Linked DNA regions of Calidifontibacter indicus. The protein of the gene in region 2 binds, or shares a complex with, the protein of the main gene of each other region. Links are inferred from orthologs where the notes say so. Each region holds a gene or a part of one and is shown on either strand. Other genes may lie near its edges.

The links.
Region 1: the proteins of secY (region 2) and secA are in contact, whole or in part, in a crystal structure (PDB 3DIN), measured with the Thermotoga maritima proteins. The link is inferred for Calidifontibacter indicus from one-to-one orthologs. Residues at the interface, in WP_004081795.1 of Thermotoga maritima: Glu108, Gly109, Glu110, Glu111, Ala236, Glu237, Arg238, Arg239, Ile240, Thr241, Ile242, Gln243, Tyr244, Ala245, Arg246, Arg247, Val248, Thr249, Gly250, Arg251, Arg252, Val253, Tyr254, Gly256, Ala257, Ser258, Thr259, Tyr260, Leu261, Pro262; in WP_004082002.1 of Thermotoga maritima: Glu261, Ala262, Arg263, Lys300, Ala301, Arg302, Thr303, Ile304, Ile305, Leu323, Tyr324, Asp325, Pro326, Val329, Ser330, Tyr333, Ile336, Lys340, Phe345, Val349, Glu363, Phe364, Tyr374, Ser375, Gly376, Gly377, Glu393, Ile395, Thr482, Ser483.

The regions. Positions count from the first base shown.
Region 1 is NZ_QTUA01000001.1:1,607,287-1,612,773, reverse strand. The notes cover bases 2,183-5,487. They hold secA (preprotein translocase subunit SecA), read right to left. Parts: upstream 5,131-5,487; coding sequence 2,383-5,130; downstream 2,183-2,382. Other genes in these bases: DFJ65_RS07630 (GNAT family N-acetyltransferase), read left to right, coding at 5,426-5,487; DFJ65_RS07640 (Rv3235 family protein), read left to right, coding at 2,183-2,292. In the rest of the region: DFJ65_RS07655 (helix-turn-helix domain-containing protein), read left to right, coding at 89-298; DFJ65_RS07650 (hypothetical protein), read right to left, coding at 360-905; DFJ65_RS07645 (LysM peptidoglycan-binding domain-containing protein), read left to right, coding at 992-1,792; more of DFJ65_RS07640, read left to right, coding at 1,789-2,182. UniProt on the Escherichia coli protein: Required for protein export, interacts with the SecYEG preprotein conducting channel.
Region 2 is NZ_QTUA01000001.1:3,309,118-3,316,305, forward strand. The notes cover bases 2,071-4,894. They hold secY (preprotein translocase subunit SecY), read right to left. Parts: upstream 4,225-4,894; coding sequence 2,917-4,224; downstream 2,071-2,916. Other genes in these bases: DFJ65_RS15700 (NAD(P)/FAD-dependent oxidoreductase), read right to left, coding at 2,071-2,697; rplO (50S ribosomal protein L15), read right to left, coding at 4,426-4,884; rpmD (50S ribosomal protein L30), read right to left, coding at 4,884-4,894. Also shown: map (type I methionyl aminopeptidase), read right to left, coding at 1-621; DFJ65_RS15695 (adenylate kinase), read right to left, coding at 639-1,214; more of DFJ65_RS15700, read right to left, coding at 1,357-2,070; more of rpmD, read right to left, coding at 4,895-5,066; rpsE (30S ribosomal protein S5), read right to left, coding at 5,066-5,749; rplR (50S ribosomal protein L18), read right to left, coding at 5,781-6,161; rplF (50S ribosomal protein L6), read right to left, coding at 6,165-6,704; rpsH (30S ribosomal protein S8), read right to left, coding at 6,731-7,129. UniProt on the Escherichia coli protein: The central subunit of the protein translocation channel SecYEG. Consists of two halves formed by TMs 1-5 and 6-10.

The DNA of each region.
Region 1 (5,487 bases), 1.7 Mb from region 2 along the record:
GCGATGGGCGACAATGGAGCCACACCGCCGTGCCGCAGCCGACAGACTGCGACACATCGCGACGAACCGCCCCGAGGAAGGACCACCGGTGCCCGCACGTTTCCTGCAGATCGCCGACGTCGCCGAGACGTTGAACATCTCGGCGCGCGCCGTCTACGGCCTCATCAGCTCCGGCGATCTGCCGGCGATCAAGGTCGGTAAGTCGTGGCGGATCGAAGCCGAGGAGTTGGAGGCCTACATCCAGCGGGCCTACGCCGACACCCGATCGAAGGTGGAGTCGGGCACGCTCACCGAGTGAGTCTGCGAGCGACGACGTCCGCGCAATCCGAGGCGTCTCGTCGTCGTATTGCGTTGTCGCGCTAACCGATTCGTCTCACGATCGCGATCGACGACCACGGCACGACACGGCGTCCGGTGACCGCTGCGCCCCGCGGCAGCGCATCGGCCGGGTGCAGCACCACCTCGAGGTGATCACTGCCGACGAAGTCGATCGTGCCGGCCCAGAGCCCGCCCGCGACGTCGTGCACCGCCACCGGTGACCGGTCGCGCGAGACCGCGCGCAGGGCGACGCCCAGACCGAACCGTCGCGCCGGAGTCGTCGCCTTGTCACTGCGCCTGCCGAGTCCGCCGATGCTGACGACGGCCGAGGCCGGCACGATCGCGCTGCCTCGCCCAGACTCCTCAAGGACCAGCCAGTCCTTGCCGAGGTCGGCGATCCTTCCCTGCACCGGTCCGGCCGGTGTCATGCAGTCGACCGATTCGCCGACGGCGGCCGCCACCCGGTCGAACCAACCGACCTGCGCGCGCTCGGCCCTGGTGCGCTCGGCCACCTGAGCGAGTGCCTCGTCGCGTTCGGCCGCGGCGAGCTGTGCCTCCAGATCGTCGAACAGGTCGTCCCATCGCATGGCCGGGACCCTACCCGGCTCACCATCTCGAAATTGATCACCCTTGAAGTCTGTTTTTGTTCGTTGTTGTCGTTTACTGTCTTTTCATGACACATACAGCTGTACGTCGCCGCGCGCGCATCCTCGCCCTCGGTCTCGCCATCGGCGCCGGAGTCGGCGCCTACGTCGCACTGCGCTCCGCCCTGTCGGCGCTGGGAGCCGGCGAATCGACCTCGATCGACGCCGTCTGGCAGACCGTGCTGCTGCTCGCCCTCGGCGCTGCACTGTGCTGGGCGGGCACCGTCGCCCTCCTGGCCCGCGCCCAGATCGAACGCGGCGGCGTGCCCACCGGCACGGGGCGTCGCCTGGCCGTCGTGCTGCTGGCCGTCGCCGGGTGGACGACGATGGGTTCGGCGGGTGCTGCCGTCCCCTCTCCTCCCGGCTCGATCACCGTCGCCACGGCGCCACTCAGCGCGGCTCAGGTGCCGTCGGTGCCCTCCCCCGACTTCGCGGCACCCACACCCGACGCATCGCTGCCGCCGGGCTGCCCGACGCCGCCGGAGCCGGGATGGACACCCACCGCACCGAAGGCCATCGCGCCCGCCGACGGCAGCCCCCTGCTGACCGGGTGCACGGGCGGCGCCCCACAGGCCGACACGACCGTGGTCGTGCGCGGCGGCGACACGCTCTGGTCGATCGTGGCCCGGGCGCTCGGCCCCGAGGCGTCACCCGACCGCATCGCCCGCGACCTGCCCGCCTGGTACGACGCGAACCGTCAGGTCATCGGCGCCGACCCCGACCTCCTGCTCCCCGGCCAGATCCTCACCGCTCCGTCCGCTGCCTCGGCCACTTCCTCGCACACGTCCGACTCCACCGATTCGACCAATACACAAGGGAGTTCGCGATGACCAGCGCCGCCCTGTCCCTGTCCGTCGACGCCCGGCCGGCGCCGAACCTGCTGCCGCCGGGCCGTGAGAGGCGACGGTTGCACGTCGTCCCCGACGCCCAATCGGTGCTGGCCGTCGACTTCCAGGGCGGCGGACACGATCCGGAGTTCGGGCCACAACACGCACGGTCCAGCGACCTGCCCGATCCGGCGGCGTGGAGCACGCGGCTCGTGCTCGCGCTGATGGACGTCATGAACGGGCTGCGCCCACCGGCCCAGGTCGAACGGGCGCTGGTGCTCGACCTGCGCGAACGAGTGCGCCGCGCGCACGCGGTCGCCCAGCGACGCGGCGCCAGGCCCACCCGTCCGAGCCGGGTGCTGCGGGTGCGCGTGTGCGAGAACGCCGACGGCGTGGCCGAGGTGAGCGCCGTGGTGCACGACCGCGGCCGCGTGCGCGCGATCGCGATGCGACTGTCCGGGGTCGACGGACGCTGGCTGGTCACCGTCCTGCAGATCGGCTGACGGTCTCGAGTCCCGTCGCGCTCAGCCGTTCTGCAGCGCGAAGGCGGCCGCCCCCGGTCCGGGACGACCGCCTTCGGCGTGCGTGCACTTCTACTTCTTCGCGGTGGCCTTCTTGGCCGCAGCCTTCGACTTGCTCTTCTTCTTGGCGCGGGCGTCGGCACGACGCTGAGCACGCGGCGCCTTGGCGCCTTCGTCCTCGAGCGTGCGGCCCTCGTCGTCGACACTGTGTTGGTGCGCGAGTCCGTCCTCGCCGGGGGCGGTGAGCGTCATCTTCTCGTTGGTCTGCTCCGGCAGCGAGGCCTGCACCTCGTCGGGGTCGACCTCGACGTGGAACAGGTCGCGCACGACCTCTTCCTTGATGGCGTCGTTCATCGCCGTGTAGAGCTGGAAGCCTTCGCGCTGGTACTCCACCAGGGGGTCGCGCTGCGCGAACTGGCGCAGGCCGATGCCCTCCTTGAGGTAGTCCATCTCGTAGAGGTGCTCGCGCCACTTGCGGTCGAGCACCGACAGCATCACCCGGCGCTCCACCTCGCGGGCGACGTCGTCGCCCCAGCCGGCCTCGCGGCGGTCGTAGGCGTGGTGGACGTCGGAGCGGATCTCCTGCGCGAGCAGGTCGGCGTTGAGCCCGGCGCGACCGCCGACCTCGTCCTCGATCTCCTTGACCGTCAACGAGATCGGGTAGAGCTCTTTGAACGCGCCCCACAACTCGTCGAGGTCCCAGTCGTCGGAGAAGCCCTCGGCGGTGGCACCGTCGACGTAGGCATCCACGACGTCGTTGATGAAGTGACGCACCTGCGGGGCGAGGTCTTCGCCCTCGAGGACGCGGCGACGCTCCTTGTAGATGGTCTCGCGCTGCCGGTTGAGCACGTCGTCGTACTTCAGGACGTTCTTGCGAATCTCGAAGTTCTGCGCCTCGACGCTGCTCTGCGCCGACTGGATCGAGCGGCTGACCATCTTCGACTCGATCGGCACCTCGTCCTCGATCTTCGCGGTCTGCATGAACCGGTCGACCAGGTTGGCGTTGAACAGTCGCATCAGGTCGTCCTGCAGCGACAGGTAGAACCGGCTCTCGCCCGGGTCGCCCTGACGTCCGGCGCGGCCGCGCAGCTGGTTGTCGATGCGGCGCGACTCGTGCCGCTCGGTGCCGAGCACGTAGAGGCCGCCGAGCTCGAGCACCTCCTTGTGCTGGGTCTCGACCGCTTTCTCCGCCTTCGCGAGCGCCTCGTCCCAGGCGGCTTCGTACTCGGCCGGGGTCTCCTCCGGGTCGAGGCCCTTGCGCTTCAGCGCGGCGACCGCGATGTGCTCGGGGTTGCCGCCGAGCATGATGTCGGTGCCTCGACCGGCCATGTTGGTCGCGACCGTGACCGCGCCCTTACGGCCGGCCTGGGCGACGATCTGCGCCTCCTGCTCGTGGAACTTCGCGTTGAGCACCTCGTGCGGAACACCCTTGCGGCGCAGCTGCTCGGAGAGGTACTCCGACTTCACGACGCTGGTGGTGCCGACGAGCACCGGCTGGCCCTCGCGGTGCCGGTCGACGATGTCGTCGACGACTGCGCGGAACTTCGCCTCCTCGGTGCGGTAGATGAGGTCGGCCTGGTCCTTGCGGATCATCGGCTTGTTGGTGGGGATCGTGACGACGCCCAGCTTGTAGATCTGGTGCAGCTCGGCGGCCTCGGTCTGCGCCGTACCGGTCATGCCCGACAACTTGTCGTACATGCGGAAGTAGTTCTGCAGGGTGATCGTGGCCATGGTGTGGTTCTCGTTCTGGATCTCCACCTCCTCCTTGGCCTCGATCGCCTGGTGCATGCCCTCGTTGTAGCGGCGGCCGGCGAGCATACGTCCGGTGTGCTCGTCGACGATGAGGATCTCGCCGTCCTTGACGACGTAGTCCTTGTCCTTCTTGAACAGTTCCTTGGCTTTGATGGCGTTGTTCAGGTAGCCGATCAGCGGCGTGTTCTCGGCCTGGTAGAGGTTGTCGATGCCAAGGAGGTCTTCGACCTTCTCGATGCCCGACTCCATGATGCCGACCGACTTCTTCTTCTCGTCGATCTCGTAGTCGCCGTCGCCCGGCTGGTTCTCACCGGCCTTCTTCGGCGCGCAGGTGAGGTGTTCGACGATCTTGGCGAACTCGGTGTACCAGCGGGTGGCCTCGTCGGCCGGACCGCTGATGATCAGCGGGGTGCGGGCCTCGTCGATCAGGATGGAGTCGACCTCGTCGACGATCGCGAAGTTGTGGCCGCGCTGCACCAGTTCGCTCGCGCTCCACGCCATGTTGTCGCGCAGGTAGTCGAAGCCGAACTCGTTGTTGGTGCCGTAGGTGATGTCCTTGTTGTACTCGGCGCGCCGCTGCTCGGGCGTCATCGACGCCAGGATGCAGCCGGTCTCCAGGCCGAGGAAACGGTGGACGCGTCCCATCAGCTCCGACTGGTACTCGGCCAGGTAGTCGTTGGTCGTGATGACGTGGACGCCCTTGCCGGCCAACGCGTTGAGGTAGCTCGGCAGCGTCGCGACGAGGGTCTTGCCCTCACCGGTGCGCATCTCGGCCACGTTGCCCATGTGCAGCGCCGCCCCACCCATCAGCTGCACGTCGAAGTGGCGCTTACCGATCGTGCGGACGCTGGCCTCGCGGACTGCGGCGAACGCCTCCGGCAACAGATCGTCCAGCGTTTCGCCGTCCTTCAGGCGCTGCTTGAACTTGTCGGTCTCCTCGCGCAGTTCGGCATCGGTGAGAGCCTTGAAGTCGTCCTCAAGCAGGTTCACCTGCGCCGCGAGACCCTGCAGCTTCTTCAGCGTGCGGCCTTCACCGGCCCGCAGGATCTTCTCGACTACCTTCGGCACTGTTGCTCCTCGTTCGTGGACAGACCCACCAAGAGTAATGGGCGCGCGGGGACCGAGAGACCAACGCCCCAGCCTACGCCGCGGTTCCCGGCTCCCCTCGTCCACCGATCACCGACTCCCCCTCCCCCGAACCCCCGCAAACGCTGCGGTTGCGTGCAGGTGCTGCTGTTGCAACCGCAGCCTCTGCCGGCAGGCGCCGCGTTTGCGGTCGGTTTGCGGGGGTCTTGGAGGCTTCCTCGGGCTTGCCTCGGGAATCCGGTGGCGGGCGGGTGGCCGCGTTTGGTTGGTTGGACCCATGCCCTATCCGGACGAGGTCCCCCTGCTGACCGACGGTGTCGTCACCTTGCGCGCATATCG
Region 2 (7,188 bases):
CACCCGCTCGTTGAAGACGGTGGGCTCCATGTGCATCTCGCGACCGATGCCGTGGCCGGTGTAGCCGTCGACGATCTCGAACTCGACGTCGAGGCCACCGGCCCGGTAGGCCCGGCCGGCCGCCTCGATGGAGTCCTGGATGTCGCCGCCCAGTTCGTAGACGCCGCGACCGGCGCGGAACCCGCCGATGCCCGCCCACATGGAGTCACGGGTGGCGTCGATCAGCGCGACGTCATCGGGGCGCGCGTGACCTGAACCGCCGACGATCAGGCTGATCGCGCAGTCGCCGTGCCAGCCCTCGACGATCGCGCCGCAGTCGATCGAGACCAGGTCGCCGTCGCGGATGACCCGCTCCCCCGGGATGCCGTGCACCACCTCGTCGTTGACCGAGATGCACAGCGTGGCCGGGAAGCCCTGGTAGCCGTAGAACGACGGCACGGCGCCCTCGCCGCGGATGAACTGCTCTGCGACAGCGTCGAGTTCACCGGTGGTGACCCCGTCGACCGCCGCGTCGCGCACCCGCTCCAGGCAGCGTCCGACGACGAGCCCGGCAGCGCGCATCAGCAGCAACTGCTCGGACGTCTTGACCGGCAACTTCTCCTTGCCGAGACCGAGGATCACGTCAGCGCCGGATCACGTCAGTTCGCGGCGGCCTTCGCCAGCGCCTGCTCGATGCGCTCGGTCACCTCGTCCATGTCGCCCTCACCGTCGACGCCGACCAGCAGGCCACGCTCGCGGTAGTTCTCGGCCAGCGGCGCGGTCTCGCGCACGTAGATCGCCTGGCGTTCGCGGATGACTTCCTCGGTGTCGTCGGTGCGACCGGAGGTCTCGGCGCGCTTCAGCAGACGCTTGATGAGCTCCTCGTCGTCGACGACCAGCTCGAGCACCGCGTCGAGCGACTGGTCGTTGTCGGACAGCAGCGCGTCGAGCGCCTCGACCTGGGCCAGCGTGCGCGGGTAGCCGTCGAGCAGAAAGCCGTCCTTGGCGTCGTCCTGCGCGAGACGATCGGCGACGATCGCGTTCGTGAGGTCGTCCGACACGTAACCACCGGCGTCCAGGATCGACTTCACCTGCTTGCCGAGCTCGGTCTCGTTCTTGATGTTGGCGCGGAAGATGTCGCCGGTGGAGATGTGCGGGATCTCGTGGGCAGCGGTGATGCGCTCCGCCTGCGTGCCTTTACCTGCGCCGGGCGGGCCGAGAATGATCAGTCGCACCTGCGAACCTCCGAAATTCGGGTCGAGGCGGCCTCGACCGTGGGAATCATCTCTCGGCACTTTACCGAGCGGGCCGGGCCGGATGGTGACCGGTCTCAGCACACGCACCGTCAGCCGATGTCGACGGACGGTGCGCCAAGGATCACGGACGGTGCGTCGGCTCCGCGATGACGTCGGTCGAACCGTCGGACAGCAGGCGGCTCGGCAGGTCGTCCGGGGTCATGCCCTGCGCCGGCGGGGTGTCGCCGACGATCGCGTTGTGACCGCGGTGCCAGAACAGGTAGCGGCTGCCGAGGTTGACCATGGCGGCGGCGCGGTTGCGCACACCGAGCAAAGTGAACACGTGCACGCCGGTCCAGATCGCCCAGGCCGGGAAACCGGTCAGCTTCGGCAGGTGGGTGGCCTCGGCGACGGCGGAGTTGCGGCCGATGGTCGCCAGGATGCCCTTGTCCTTGTACTCGAACGGGCCGACGGTCTCGCCCTTGAGCTCGGCGCGGATGAGCTTCGCCACGTAGGCGCCGCCCTGCAGCGCCGGCTGCGCGAGCTGCGGGAGCGCGCGGTCGCCGTCCTCGACGGCGATATCGCCGATCGCGAAGACATCCTTCATGCCCTTGACCCGCAGGTGGTGGTCGATCTCGATGCGGCCGCCGCGGCCTTGGGGCATGCCCCAGTTCTTGACCGCGTCGGGTGCCTTGATGCCGCTGGCCCAGATGGTGACGCCGGCCGGGATGAACTCGCCGTCGCCCACGACAACACCGTCGGGGCGCACCTGCTTCACCGTGGTGTTGAGGCGCAGGTCGACGTCGCGCTTCTCCAGCGACTTCCTCGCGTACTCCTGGCTCTTCTTGGAGAACGGGCCGAGGAGGTTCGGCGCCATCTCGATGAGCGTCACGTGCGTGCGCGACCGGTCGAGCTCGGGGTAGGTGATCGGCATGTCGTTGTTGCGCAGTTCGGCCAGCGCGCCCGCGGTCTCCAGACCGGTGGGGCCACCGCCGACGACCACGATGCGCACGTCTTCGCCCTGGCGGTGGGCGGCGGCGTACTCCAGGCCGGTGAAGATGCGGTCGCGGACGGCGAGTGCCTGGGCGCGGGTGTACAGCGGGAGCGCGTGCTGCTCGGCGCCGGGGATGCCGAAGAAGTTGGCGGTGACGCCGGTGGCGATGATCAACTTGTCGTAGCTGACCGAGCGGTCGCCCTCGAGCAGCACCTGTCGGGCGTCGTGGTCGATCGTGGTGACCTCACCGTTGATGAACCGCACCCGCGGGTTGTGCTCGCGCACCGCGCGCAGGAACCACGTGACGTCGCCGGGGTTCAGCGTCGCGGTGGCCACCTGGTACAGCAGCGGCTGGAAGGTGTTGTAGGTGTGCCGGTCGATCAACGTCACGTCGACGTCGGCCTTCCGCAGAGTGCGGACGGCGGAGAGCCCACCGAATCCGCCACCGATCACGACGACATGCTGCCTACGGCCCGTGTTTTCACCCATGACTCCATGATATTGGCTCCCACACAGCCGCCGGTCCGCTGAGCGTGTGACGTTCGAAACGCTGCGCTACCCAGCAGCACAAGGCGGATCTCGAGGTTTGTCAATGCCAGCGGTGGCGCTGGCCGGACCACAGCGCACGGCTCACGCAGGCGGGACGGCCGAGCCCCGCAGCAGGAATGGAGTAACTGCTGCGGGGCTCGACGCCGAAGGAGCCTGCAATTAACGAAGGAAACCTTCGTAGTGGTGCTGCTGCACCTTGGAGTCGATCTGCTTGACGGTCTCCAGACCCACACCGACGAGGATCAGGATCGAGGCACCACCGAACGGGAAGTTCTGGTTGGCCTGCACCAGCGCCAGCGCGATGAGCGGGATCAGCGCGAGGATCGCCAGGTAGACGGCACCGACGACCGTGATGCGGTTGAGGACGTAGCCGATGTACTTCGCGGTGGCGTCGCCGGCGCGCACGCCGGGGATGAACGAACCGCTCTGCTTGAGGTTGTCGGCGACTTCCTTGGGCTGATAGGTGATCGACACGTAGAAGAACGTGAAGAACAGGATCAGCACGGTGTAGACCGCCATGTAGAGCGGGTGGTCGCCGCGGGCGAGGTGCTGGTTGACCCACAGGCCCCAACCCTTGGTCTGGTCGGCGAACGCGGCGAGCATGACCGGCAGCGACAGCAGCGAGCTGGCGAAGATGATCGGGATCACGTTGGCCATGTTGACCTTGAGCGGGATGTAGGTGGAGGTGCCACCGTAGGAGCGGCGTCCGATCATCCGCTTGGCGTACTGCACCGGGATGCGCCGGATGCAGTTCTCGACGAAGACGACGACGATCGTGATCGCGATGCCCATGATGCAGACCATCACGAACTTGCCCCAGCCTTGGTCCTTCAGCGCCCAGACGGACGCCGGGACGGACGCGGCGATGGCGGTGAGGATCAGCAGCGACATGCCGTTGCCGACGCCGCGCTCGGTGACCTGCTCACCCAGCCACATGATCAGACCGGTGCCGGCGGTGAGCACGAGCACCATGATGATCATGGTGGGGACGTTGGAGTCGGTGGTGATCGTCGGGCAGGTCAGCTCGGTGCCACCGATGAGGCGGTACGGCGCGTTGACCGCACCGGCCACCAGCGTCGACGACTGCAGCAGCGCCAGACCGATGGTCAGGTAGCGCGTGTACTGCGTCATCTTGGTCTGGCCCGACTGGCCTTCCTTCTTCAACTCCTCGAACCGCGGGATGACCACGGTGAGCAGCTGCACGATGATGCTCGCGGTGATGTACGGCATGATCCCGAGCGCGAACACCGAGAACTGCAGCAGCGCACCACCGGAGAACAGGTTCGCCAGGCCGAGCAGGCTCTGCTGGCCGCTCGCCGCGCGCTGGCAGGCCTCGATGGCGGCGTAGGAGATGCCGGGCGTCGGCACGTGCGAGCCCAACCGGAACAGCGCCATGATCGCCAGCGTGAACAGGATCTTCTTGCGTAGGTCGGGCGTGGTGAACGCCCGTCCGAAGGCAGAAAGCAAAGGATCCTCCTGAGGTGCACCGTCCGAGGACGGCGTTCGACCGGATCACGGTCGAGGGAGTCGATGAGCCGTGCAGTGGCACGGGCGGTAGAACCAGCGGAACTCTACCTGTAACGAAGGTCCGCCAAAGACTGTGCCCCGGGACGGCGGGCCGTTGGCCCGTCGCCCGGGGCGACAGTCATGCGAGTTCGCAGGGGTTGATCACGCTGCGGTGATCGAACCGCCCGCGGCCTCGATCTTGTCCTTGGCCGAAGCCGAGAACTTCTGCACGGTGAGGTCGACCTTGACGGTGATCTCACCGGTGCCGAGCACCTTGACGGGCTGGCCCTTGCGGACCGCACCCTTCGCGACGAGGTCCTCGACGGTGACGGTGCCACCCTCGGGGAACAGCGCCGAGATCTTGTCGAGGTTGACGACCTGGTAGGTCACCTTGAACGGGTTCTTGAACCCGCGCATCTTCGGCAGACGCATGTGCAGCGGCGTCTGACCACCCTCGAAACGCTCCGGCACCTGGTACCGGGCGCCGGTTCCCTTGGTACCGCGACCAGCGGTCTTACCCTTGGAGCCCTCACCACGACCGACACGGGTCTTGGCGGTCTTGGCGCCGGGGGCAGGACGCAGGTGGTGCACCTTCAGTGCGTGCGTCTTCTCTTCAGCCATCAGTCAATCTCCTCCACGGTCACCAGGTGGCGCACCGCGCGGACCATGCCGCGGATCTCCGGGCGGTCCTCCTGCTCGACGGTGTGGCCGATGCGCTTGAGACCGAGCGAACGCAGGGTCTCGCGAGCCTTCGGCTTGTTACCGATCTCCGAACGGATCTGGGTCACCTTCAGCGTTGCCATCAGGCACCTGCCTTCACGGTCTTCTTCTCGGCGGCGTCAGCGGCCAGAGCGCGCTGCATCGCAACCGGGGCGACGGCGTCCAGCGGCAGACCACGGCGAGCCGCGACAGCCTCGGGACGCTCGAGACCCTTGAGGGCCGCGACGGTGGCGTGCACGATGTTGATCGCGTTGTCCGAGCCGAGCGACTTGGACAGCACGTCGTGAACACCGGCGCACTCCAGCACGGCGCGCACCGGGCCGCCGGCGATGACACCGGTACCGGCAGCGGCCGGACGCAGCAGGACGACGCCTGCAGCGGCCTCACCCTGAACCGGGTGGGGCACGGTGCCGCCGATCATCGGGACGCGGAAGAAGTTCTTCTTCGCCTCCTCGACAGCCTTGGCGATGGCGAGGGGAACTTCCTTCGCCTTGCCGTAGCCGACACCGACGGTGCCCTGGCCGTCGCCCACCACGACGAGAGCGGTGAAGCTGAAGCGACGACCACCCTTCACAACCTTCGAAACGCGGTTGATGGTGACGACGCGCTCCAGGTACTGGTTGCGCTCATCGTTGTTGTTACGACGGTCGTCACGTCCACCGCGGCCACCGCGGCGGTCGTTGTTACGGCCGTTGTTGTTGTTGTTGTCGCTGTTCTCGGCGCCCTGGGCGGAGCCAGCGGCACCTCGACGCTGGGGTCCAGCCATCAGTGGTTCCTCTTCTCAGCAGTGTTGGTCATCACAGCGTCAGTCCACCCTCACGGGCGCCGTCGGCGATGGCGGCGACACGACCTGCGTACCGGTTACCGCCACGGTCGAAAACGACCGCGTCGATGCCGGCGTCCTTGGCGCGAGCGGCCAGCAGTTCGCCGACCTTCTTCGCCTTGGCGGTCTTGTCCCCGTCGAACGAGCGCAGGTCGGCCTCCATGGTCGACGCCGACACCAGGGTCTTGCTCTGGGTGTCGTCGACGATCTGCACGAAGACGTGACGCGAGCTGCGGTTCACGACCATGCGCGGACGAGCAGTGGTGCCCGAAACGCGCTTGCGCAGACGGAAGTGGCGACGGTTGCGAGCCGCAGCCTTGCTGTTCGAGCGCTTGACGATACGTGCGTTTGCCATGGCTTACTTACCGGCCTTTCCGACCTTGCGGCGGATGTGCTCACCCTCGTAGCGCACGCCCTTGGCCTTGTACGGGTCGGGCTTGCGCAGCTTGCGGATGTTCGCCGCAACCTCGCCGACCAGCTGCTTGTCGATGCCAGTGACCGAGAAACGGGTGGGGTTCTCGACGGCAAACGTGATGCCCTCGGGAGCCTTGACCAGGATCGGGTGGCTGTAGCCGAGAGCGAACTCCAGGTCGGAGCCCTTCGCGGTCACGCGGTAACCGGTGCCGTGGATCTCGAGCTTCTTGGTGTAACCCTCGGTGACGCCGATGACCATGTTGTTGATCAGGCTGCGGGTCAGACCGTGACGCGAACGCGATTCGCGCTCGTCGTTCGGACGGGTCACCTCAACGGTGCCCTCGTCGGTCTTCGCGACCGAGATCGGCGACGGGACCGTCAGGGCGAGCGTGCCCTTGGGGCCCTTCACCGCGACGTCCTGACCATCGATGGTCACGTCGACACCACTCGGCACGGGAACCGGAAGACGTCCAATACGAGACATGTCTTGTTTCCTCCTTCGTTCCCGGATTACCAGACGTAAGCGAGGACTTCCCCGCCTACACCCTTGGACGCGGCCTGCTTGTCAGTCAGCAGACCGGACGACGTGGAAAGGATCGCGACCCCGAGTCCACCCAGCACACGCGGCAGGTTGGTGGACTTGGCGTACACGCGCAGACCGGGCTTACTAACGCGGCGGACGCCGGCGATGGAACGCTCCCGGTTGGGGCCGTACTTCAGGTCGATGATCAGGGTCTTGCCCACGGTCGCGTCCTCGACCCGGAAGTCCTGGATGAATCCCTCGGACTTCAGGATCTCAGCGATGTGAGACTTGAGCTTCGAAAACGGCATCGACGTCGAGTCGTGGTGCGCCGAGTTGGCGTTCCGGACTCGGGTCAGCATGTCCGCAATCGGGTCGGTCATGGTCATTGGGCTGTCCCGCCCTCCCTCACCGCGGTTTCAGTCACGGGATTCCGTGGCCGACCTTC